DNA from 3 places in the Staphylococcus parequorum genome. Region 3 is predicted to be linked to each of the others. Evidence: riboswitches for the same ligand, from Rfam matches in the RefSeq annotation. Region 3 holds a riboswitch; each other region holds the start of a gene.

Evidence for each region. Region 3 has a riboswitch for S-adenosylmethionine ahead of metX (homoserine O-acetyltransferase MetX). Riboswitches for the same ligand answer to the same signal wherever they lie in the genome.
Region 1: another riboswitch for S-adenosylmethionine. It lies ahead of AAA453_RS02940 (MetQ/NlpA family ABC transporter substrate-binding protein); the one in region 3 lies ahead of metX (homoserine O-acetyltransferase MetX).
Region 2: another riboswitch for S-adenosylmethionine. It lies ahead of metK (methionine adenosyltransferase); the one in region 3 lies ahead of metX (homoserine O-acetyltransferase MetX).

Annotation. Positions count from the first base shown of each region.
Region 1 is NZ_CP150682.1:655,125-658,343, reverse strand. Features, by position in the region: gene AAA453_RS02945 (lactate/malate family dehydrogenase) at 1-801, opposite strand, end outside; gene AAA453_RS02940 (MetQ/NlpA family ABC transporter substrate-binding protein) at 886-1,704, opposite strand; SAM riboswitch class I at 1,797-1,901, opposite strand; partial or broken gene panE (2-dehydropantoate 2-reductase) at 2,209-3,125, shown strand.
Region 2 is NZ_CP150682.1:1,429,877-1,433,095, forward strand. Features, by position in the region: gene pckA (phosphoenolpyruvate carboxykinase (ATP)) at 1-913, opposite strand, end outside; SAM riboswitch class I at 1,089-1,201, shown strand; gene metK (methionine adenosyltransferase) at 1,311-2,507, shown strand; gene AAA453_RS06975 (nuclease-related domain-containing protein) at 2,603-3,219, shown strand, end outside.
Region 3 is NZ_CP150682.1:269,259-272,477, forward strand. Features, by position in the region: gene serS (serine--tRNA ligase) at 1-80, shown strand, start outside; gene AAA453_RS01260 (AzlC family ABC transporter permease) at 409-1,104, shown strand; gene AAA453_RS01265 (AzlD domain-containing protein) at 1,101-1,430, shown strand; SAM riboswitch class I at 1,559-1,659, shown strand; gene metX (homoserine O-acetyltransferase MetX) at 1,720-2,688, shown strand; gene AAA453_RS01275 (DUF2232 domain-containing protein) at 2,995-3,219, shown strand, end outside.

The DNA.
Region 1 (3,219 bases), 390 kb from region 3:
AAAGGCACTCTCATTCAAACCATATTCATTACTTATTGAAGTTAACGGCATGATGGTCTGTTGGTTTAATGCAATTGCTTGTATTAAATAATTAACTACTTTCGATATCGCTACATTTGTCCATCCTTTTTTATAAAACACATCCATAGATACCTGATCAATTTCTGAAGTTATACGTGTTTTATCGATTGGTGACGTATGCGTCAATTGTTCAAATTCATCTAATGTCATGCCATAAATTCTAACTTTACTCCATACTGGCACTGCATGTTGTCCATGTTCTCCAATCACAAATGCTTCAACATTCTTAGGGTCAACTTGGTAATATTTCGCAATCAATGTTTTAAAGCGAGATGTTTCCAAAGCTGTTCCAGTACCCATTATTTTATGAGAAGGATATTGAGATGCATTGCTCATATAAGTAATTGTATCTACTGGATTGGAAACTAAAATAACAATCGCATCTTGTGTCACTTGATTAATTTGTTTCATGACTTCCTCAATCATAATTCGGTTACCTTTCGCAAGCAATACACGATCGCCCTCATTAGGATCTGTTGGCACACTCGCTGTAATCACAATGAATGATGCATCAGCTAAATCTTCATAACTACTTTCTCGAATATTGATGTGTGTTGAATTCGGTAAACCTTGCGTGTGCAAATGATCCAGTGCTTCACCACTTGCTCTTTCTGTATCTGTATCAATTAATACAATATCTGAGAATAAATTTAAATTTTGGACGTCTGTGAGTACTTGGCTTCCTACTTTACCAAGTCCAATGATTCCTATTTTGGACATTTTATCCCTACCTTATCTATAGAATATTAATATATGATACTTTTAACTACTATATAAAATGTAACAAACGCATTGTGTTATATCTTATTTTTCATATGGAATGACATCTTGACCGTATTCTTTTTTAATAAAGTCTTGTGTATCTTTTGATTGTAGTACTTTAATTAACGTTTGGTATTTTTTATCATTTTTATGTCCTTTTTGAACGGCAACTATATTTGCAAATGGTGATGATTTATCCTCAACTGCAATCGAATCTTTATGTGGTGTTAGACCGTTATCGATAGCATAGTTAGAATTCATAATAACTGCCGCGCCTTCTTTACTGTTATATGTTTTAGGTAGAAATTCAGCGCCTTGTTTGTTATTAAATTTTAAATCTTTTTTATTTTCTACAATATCCTCAAATTTTGCATCTTCAATATTTACACCTTTTTTAATTTTAATTAAGCCTTTATCAACAAAAAATGATAAGAAGCGTCCTTCTTCAGCAGGGTTGTTCGATACATAAATCGTTGATCCTTTAGGGATATCTTTAATATCTTTATATTTTTTACTGTAAACACCCATTGGCGTAGTTAAGACTTTTCCTACTTCTTCAATATTATAGTTATGATCTTCTTTTTCAGCTTTTAGATAAGGTACATGTTGGAAAAAGTTTGCATCTACATCGCCTTTATCCAATAATTTATTAGGTACTTTATAGTCATTCACCGTCTTAATTTCTAAATCATAACCTTCTTCTTTCATTGCTTTTTTAGCATGTTTAAGCACTTCGCCATGTGGTGCTGGAGATGTTGCTATCGTGATTTTTTTATCTTCACCTTCGCCCTTTGAATTTCCGCATGCTGCCAATATAACTACTAATACTAATAATGAAACTAAACTTATAACCCTTTTCATCAAATCTCTCCTTATAATTTGTTTTACTTTACGACTAAAGCTATGTATAAAAAAATACTTTCTCTTCATTTTCAAGAGAAAGTATCCACCTTCTCTCATCTTTGAAAGTAAAATTACTTTCTGTGAATTAGCACCATTTCAAAAACGACGGTTGCTGGGCTTCATAGGGCACATCCCTCCACCACTCTAGATAAGAGTAAATCATATGCAATTGATTGTTTTAATCCTAGCATCGCGATCATGATTAGTCAATGAGTTTTTAGAAAATTCTAAATCATTTGCTTTCATAAATATTTTCACTTTCGTTCCATGTGAAACAATAATCATTCTGATAAATAACTTTATAATTTGAGGAGTTTAAAGAAAGAATAATACCTTAATTTAATATATACATCTACAATAATAATATAAAATATATATAAAAGTATGCGTAATAATTTTATGAAGTGGTATATATACATTAACGAGATAGAAACAATACATAACATGAGGAGTTGCATAATAATGAGAATTTTAGTCTTAGGAGCAGGTGGTATCGGTGGTTACTTTGGTGGTCGCCTAGCTGAAGGTGGTCAAAACGTTACATTTCTAGTACGTTCAAAAAGAAAAGCATATCTAGAACGAAATGGTCTATCTATTCATAGCGAAAAAGGTGACTATCATTTTAACCCTCAACTTATTACAAGAAAAGACCGCGTGAAACCATTTGATGTAGTACTCTTGTCTTCTAAGTCTTATCATTTAGAACATGCCCTTGAAGATTTAACACCATTTGTTAATGGCAATACGGTGATTATTCCATTACTTAATGGAATCGCACATCTACCGAAGTTACAGTCAACTTTTGGCGACAATAAAGTCATGGGTGGCTATTGTGTCATTGAAACGACGATAAACCCCGTAGGTGAAATCGTTCATACAAGTCCTTTTGACAAACTCTTTTTTGGTGAATTGAATGGCGACCAAAGTGAACGTGCTGAACAAATTGCTCAAGCTTTTTCAAATACTAAGGCTGAATTTATTTTAAGTTCAAATATCCAGCAAGGTATGTGGCATAAATATTTAATGATCACTGTACTATCAAGTCTTACTACACTCATGCATGCGCCAATTGGACCAATTCGTGATAGCGTGGGAGGCGTAGATTTTATTGAGTCACTATACAACGAAGCCGCTTCAATTATGCGTGCACATAATGCGCCCATTTCGGATAATATCGTCGATCAATATATGAAATCACTGCCGAAATTATCTTATCACTTCAAGACTTCTATGCAACGAGATATGGAAAAAGGATTAAATATTGAAGCAGATCATTTACAAGGTTATTTGTTACATTTGGCGCATCATACCAAATAGATGCGCCTCTACTAACTACTGTTTATCAAAACCAAAAAGTATATAAAGAAATGCTTCAATAATAACTATTTATTATTGATTTCAGAGTGTCGACAAAATCTATTGTTTTGTTGGCATTTTTTTGTGCACGCTTTCCGCGGGCACACCTCAGCCTGT
Region 2 (3,219 bases), 1.2 Mb from region 3:
CATCGACAACTACGTTTTCTAAAATAGTACCATATTTAATTGCGTCGTAAATTTGCGGTTCTTTTTTATATGAAAGGTTAATTGCTTTAGCATAGCAGCCACCTTCAATATTGAAAATGCCGTTTTCATTCCAACCATGCTCATCATCACCAATCAGTTTGCGTGTTGGGTCAGCAGAAAGTGTTGTTTTACCTGTACCGGATAAACCGAAGAACAATGCTACATCACCTTTATCGCCAACGTTAGCCGAACAGTGCATGCTCATGATTTTATCTTTAGGGAGTAAGTAGTTCATTACTGAGAAAATTCCTTTTTTCATTTCTCCAGCATATTCAGTGCCACCAATCAATATCACTTTATGTTTGAAAGAGGTAATTATAAATGTTTCGGAGTTTGTGCCATCAACTTCAGGAACTGCTTTAAAAGAAGGTGCTGAAACAATAGTGAAATCTGATTTGATTTCGCTAGCTTCTTCTTTAGTACTTGGGCGAATGAACATATTTTGTGCGAATAAATTATGCCAAGCTAACTCATTAATGACAGTGAGTTTTAATTGTGAATCTTCATCACTACCTGCATAACCATTAAATACATAAAGTTCATCTTTTTTGTTTAAATGGGCTAAAACTTTATCATACAAATTTAAGAACGTTTCTTCTTCGATAGGTTGATTTATGTTTCCCCAATCGATGTCATCTCTATAAGATGGTTCATTTACAATAAACTTATCTTTTGGAGAACGACCTGTGTATTTACCTGTTTTAGCGTTAATTGCTCCAAGTTCAGTCAATGCACCTTCATCATTATTTAAAATTTTGTTATACAACTGTGTTGTAGATAGTTGAAATAATGATGATGGTTTCTCTAATATACTTTCAATCTTGCTTGTGTATGTGTATGTATCTACCGCCATACTAATCCCTCCAACGCTATTTAGTTAATGTAAGCCTTTACAATTAAAGAGTATAACACATATGAATTAATAGTCCACATCATATTAAAAGGAATTTTAGAAATTTTAAATAAATATTAATAATTGTTAAATTGACAATATATCATAGATTAGGTACTATAGGACTTAACGGATTCTCTTATCCTGAGTGGCGGAGGGACATGGACCCAATGAAGCCCAGCAACCTCTTCTTAATACGAAGAAAGGTGCCAAACCGTTTGCAGACATATATCGTCTGAACGATAAGAGCGAATGGACGTATAAGGGCCTTCTCTCTATTTAATATAGTGATGAAGGCCTTTTTTAATGAGCTCAACAGAGAGAGAATTTTCGTAATTTAAAACTAAAGGAGCAAATTATGACATACAATAGAAGATTATTCACTTCAGAATCTGTAACAGAAGGGCACCCGGACAAAATAGCGGATCAAGTATCTGATGCAATATTAGATGAGATTTTAAAAGACGATCCTAATGCAAGGGTCGCTTGTGAAACTACGGTAACTACTGGTATGGCGTTAATTTCAGGTGAAATATCTACAACAACTTACGTTGATATTCCAAAAGTAGTAAGAGAAACAATTAAAGAGATTGGTTACACACGTGCAAAATATGGGTATGACAGTCAAACCATGGCCGTATTAACTGCAATTGATGAGCAATCTCCTGACATCGCGCAAGGTGTTGACACAGCATTAGAGTATCGTGAAGATGCATCAGAAGAAGAAATTGAAGCAACTGGTGCTGGTGATCAAGGCTTAATGTTTGGTTATGCTACAAATGAAACGGATACGTATATGCCTTTACCAATCTTCTTATCACATCAACTTGCTAAGAAATTATCTGATGTACGAAAAGATGAAATATTAAAATATTTACGCCCAGATGGGAAAGTACAAGTAACGGTTGAATATGATGAACAGGATAAGCCGCAACGTATAGACACTATCGTTGTTTCTACGCAACATGCAGAAGATACTGAATTGCAACAAATACAAGATGACATTAAAGCGCACGTTATTTATCCAACAGTGCCTGAACATCTATTAGATGAAGATACTAAGTTTTATATTAATCCTACTGGTCGTTTTGTGATTGGTGGTCCTCAAGGAGATGCTGGACTTACTGGTCGTAAAATTATTGTAGACACATATGGTGGTTATGCACGTCATGGTGGCGGTTGTTTCAGTGGTAAGGACCCAACAAAAGTTGACCGTTCTGCTGCTTATGCTGCACGTTATGTAGCTAAAAATATTGTTGCGGCTAAATTAGCAGACAAATGTGAAGTACAATTAGCATATGCAATTGGTGTTGCTGAACCAGTTTCAATTTCTATTGATACATTTGGAACAAGTAGCGTAAGTGAAGATGAGTTAGTAGAAGCTGTACGCACGCATTTTGACTTAAGACCTGCTGGCATTATTAAAATGTTAGATTTAAAACATCCAATCTATAAACAAACAGCTGCCTATGGTCATTTTGGCCGTACAGATATCTTATTACCATGGGAAAAATTAGATAAAGTAAACCTATTAAAAGATTCTGTAGAAGCATAAAAAACTAAAATTTAATTTTCTGGACTTTTCTATCGAATGATGAGCTATTATCTATTATAATTAAGTTACTGAACACATAAAGGAGCGTTTTTGTTATGAATTCATTAGGGCCAATAGAAATTGGTTTAATCGTGGCAATCATCGTAGCAGTCATTTGTTTGATATTATTTATGCTTGCTTTAAAAAGTAAAAAGAAAGCGCAAAAAAACGCTGAAGAGCAGTATAAATCTAGAGAACAAAAATTAAGCGATGAGCATGAAGAAGAGTTGGAAAAGGAAAGAATAGAAAATAAAAAAACTGTAACGAAGCAAAAGGAAGAATATGCAGCTACAGTTAGTTCTAAAGATAGAGAAATTGATGCTTTAAAATTATTTTCTAAGAATCATAGTGAATATGTAACTGACATGAGATTGATTGGTATCCGTGAACGTCTTGTAAATGAAAAAAGAATACGTCCTGAAGATATGCACATTATGGCTAATATATTTTTACCTAGAAATGAATTTAGCGATGTTCAACGTATCAGTCATTTAGTACTGACACGTACTGGTTTATACATCATAGATTCTCAATTATTGAAAGGGCATGTTTATAATGGTGTTAGTGCAGCCCAATTCAAAGAACAACCAATGATGGAGCAGGTATTTAATACTTTAGATCTTGATAAGCATACACCACAAACACTTGTGTTAGATCAGAATGAAGATACGCA
Region 3 (3,219 bases):
ACGCAGATGGTTCTATTACAATACCTGATGCTTTAGTTCCATTTATGGGCGGTAAAACAGAGATCCGTCCTGTAAAATAAAATTAAATAAGTATGGCTAAAAGAGCGTAGCAAAGACCTTTGTTGCGCTCTTTATTTATATCGAGGTGGGGTAGGGGAGGGGTAAAATTAAGTGGATTTATAAAATTATGTAAGTAACATCAATGGTTTTTCATGTGAAAAATAACAGGTAAGTCTAAAATATTTCATAAGATTCAGAAAAGTTTAAAACGTTGATAAATAAGATTTTTAAAACAGAGGGTTGTCTTCCGTCACACAAACGGAATGCTAAAGTGATTGAATATAACGCCTAATTTATATTAAACTTAAGCTATTGTTTTTTAAAATTAAAAATGAAAGGAGTGAGGTAATGGAAGCGCATGTAACTTTTAAGCAAGGTGTGAAAGAATGTGTTCCTACATTATTAGGATACGCTGGGGTAGGGCTGTCTTTTGGAATTGTTGCTGTAGCCTCAGGATTTAGTTTGCTTGAAATTATCTTACTCTGCTTACTTGTATATGCTGGTGCTGCACAATTCATCATTTGTGCATTAGTCATCGCAGGTACACCGATTTCTGCGATTGTGTTAACAGCATTTATCGTAAATTCCAGAATGTTTCTACTAAGTATGACGCTTGCACCGAGTTACCAATCATACGGCTTATTAAATCGAATAGGACTTTCAACGCTTATTACAGATGAAACGTTTGGTGTAGCAATTACGCCACATCTTAAAGGAGAAAAAATTAACGATCGTTGGTTATATGGTTTAAATATCACAGCTTATTTGTTTTGGACATTTGCATGTGTTATTGGTGCTATATTTGGAAAATACATAAACAACCCAGAGACGTTAGGTTTAGATTTCGCTATTGCTGCGATGTTTATCTTTTTAGCTGTGTCACAGTTTGAATCAGTTCAACGCTCTCGCATCAAGACGTATTTTGTATTGATCATTACTGTAATTGTGATGATGCTTCTTCTAAGTCTCTTTATGCCGTCTTACGTGGCAATTATTCTTGCTTCTACGGTAGCAGCTGGACTCGGGGTGGTGATGGAACGATGACAACAACGACGCATATGCTTATTATTATTTTGCTTTGTGGTATTGTGACATGGTTTACACGGATTATACCGTTTTTACTTATATCTAAAATTAAACTATCTGAAAGAGTTGTAAAATGGTTGTCGTTTATACCAATCACGTTATTTACTGCTTTAGTTATTGATGGTTTGATTGAACAACAAGATGGCATGATGGGTTATAGCATTAATGTGCCGTTTCTAATTACGATGGTCCCGACAATAGTGATTGCAGTTATCACACGTAGTTTAACAATTACAATCATAGGTGGCATTATTATTATGGCTGCATTAAGATGGGTATTTTAATTATTTCATTGATGTAAATCATTTTATCCGTTAGAATGACAATAATTAGAAAATTCCGACATTTTTTAAAAATGAATGGATTGTTGGAACATCAATAGTAGTAATGTAGTGCAATACAATTAAAATAAATCTTATTTCGAGAAGCTAAGGGATTTGGCCCAATGATGCTTCAGCAACCGGCTAAATAAAGTACGGTGCTAAAACCAACGATATAGTCGAATGATAAGTAATTTTCAACTTCTTACTTATTGAATAGTGAGGAGTTTTTTTACTAAGTAGGAGGTAAGTCATGACGAATTATACGGTTGATACATTAGAATTAGGACCATTTACAACAGAGTCAGGAGAAACGATCTCAAACTTAAAATTACGTTACGAACATGTTGGATTGAAAGGTCAACCTCTTGTGGTCGTGTGTCATGCTTTGACAGGAAATCACTTAACATATGGCACAAATGAACAACCTGGATGGTGGAGAGGTATTATTGATGGTGGTTATATGCCGATTAATGATTATCAGTTTTTAACTTTCAATGTAATTGGTAGTCCATTTGGCTCTAGTTCTGCGCTTACGGATGAAGACTTCCCAGAACAACTGACTTTGCGTGATATTGTGCGTGCAATTGAATTAGGTATTGAGCATTTAGGCTTTGAACGTATTAATATACTTATAGGTGGCTCTTTAGGTGGCATGCAAGCAGTAGAGTTATTATATAACCGTAAATTTGAGGTTGATAAAGCAGTTATACTTGCTGCTACACAGAGAACATCTTCATATAGTCGTGCATTTAATGAAATTGCGAGACAAGCGATTCATTTAGACCATGAACAAGGTATGAGTATCGCAAGACAACTCGGCTTCTTAACATACCGTTCGTCTAAAAGTTATGAACAACGCTTCTCGCCAGATCAAGTGGTTGCATATCAAAGGCACCAAGGCGATAAGTTTATGAAACACTTTAGTTATGCATGTTATTTAACACTGCTTGACGTCTTAGACAGCCACGATGTGGATAGAGGGCGTGATGACGTGGACGAAGTGTTCAGCAGACTGGATACTAAGATTATGACAATGGGCTTTGCGGATGACTTACTTTATCCTGATGATCTTGTTTATGCAGTTGGCCAACGATTCAAATACCATAAACATTTCTTTGTACCTGACAATGTAGGGCATGATGGGTTTTTAGTTAATTTTAATGATTGGGCACCTAATTTATACCATTTCTTAAAGGTTTATAAAATCAAGCGTAAATGAGCGTGACTGTACTATAGAATGTTAAATTTAGGACGACACAGCAGAATCAGAATAACCAATAGGACCTACAAAGTAGACTGACTGCTTTGTAGGTCCTATTTTTTCTGGGAAAACACATGGAAATAGCTGTGATCTTGTGAAGTAATAGGGGATTTAGCTGTCTCAATATCAACTGAAAGGATGAATATTAGTTTATCTTCGAATAGTTGAATGTGTAGCGTATGTTTAACTTCTATAGAAATGAGTTGGCAATAATTGTATAAAAGTTTTAAAGAGGTTAAAATAAAAGTTATAGTCAAAAATAGTATGGGAGTGGCGAATTTGTTTTCAAAAATATATCCTAAGGCAACTATACTTAGTATAATCACGCTAGTCGTAGTAGCTTTAGCTTTACATATATTACCACCGCTTGGGCTTGTATTGAGTTTGTTTGCGACAATTCCAGGCATTATTTTATGGCATAAGTCTGTAGAATCATTTGGTTTAACAGCAGTCGTAACAGTTGTTTTAACAACTTTATTAGGTAATATA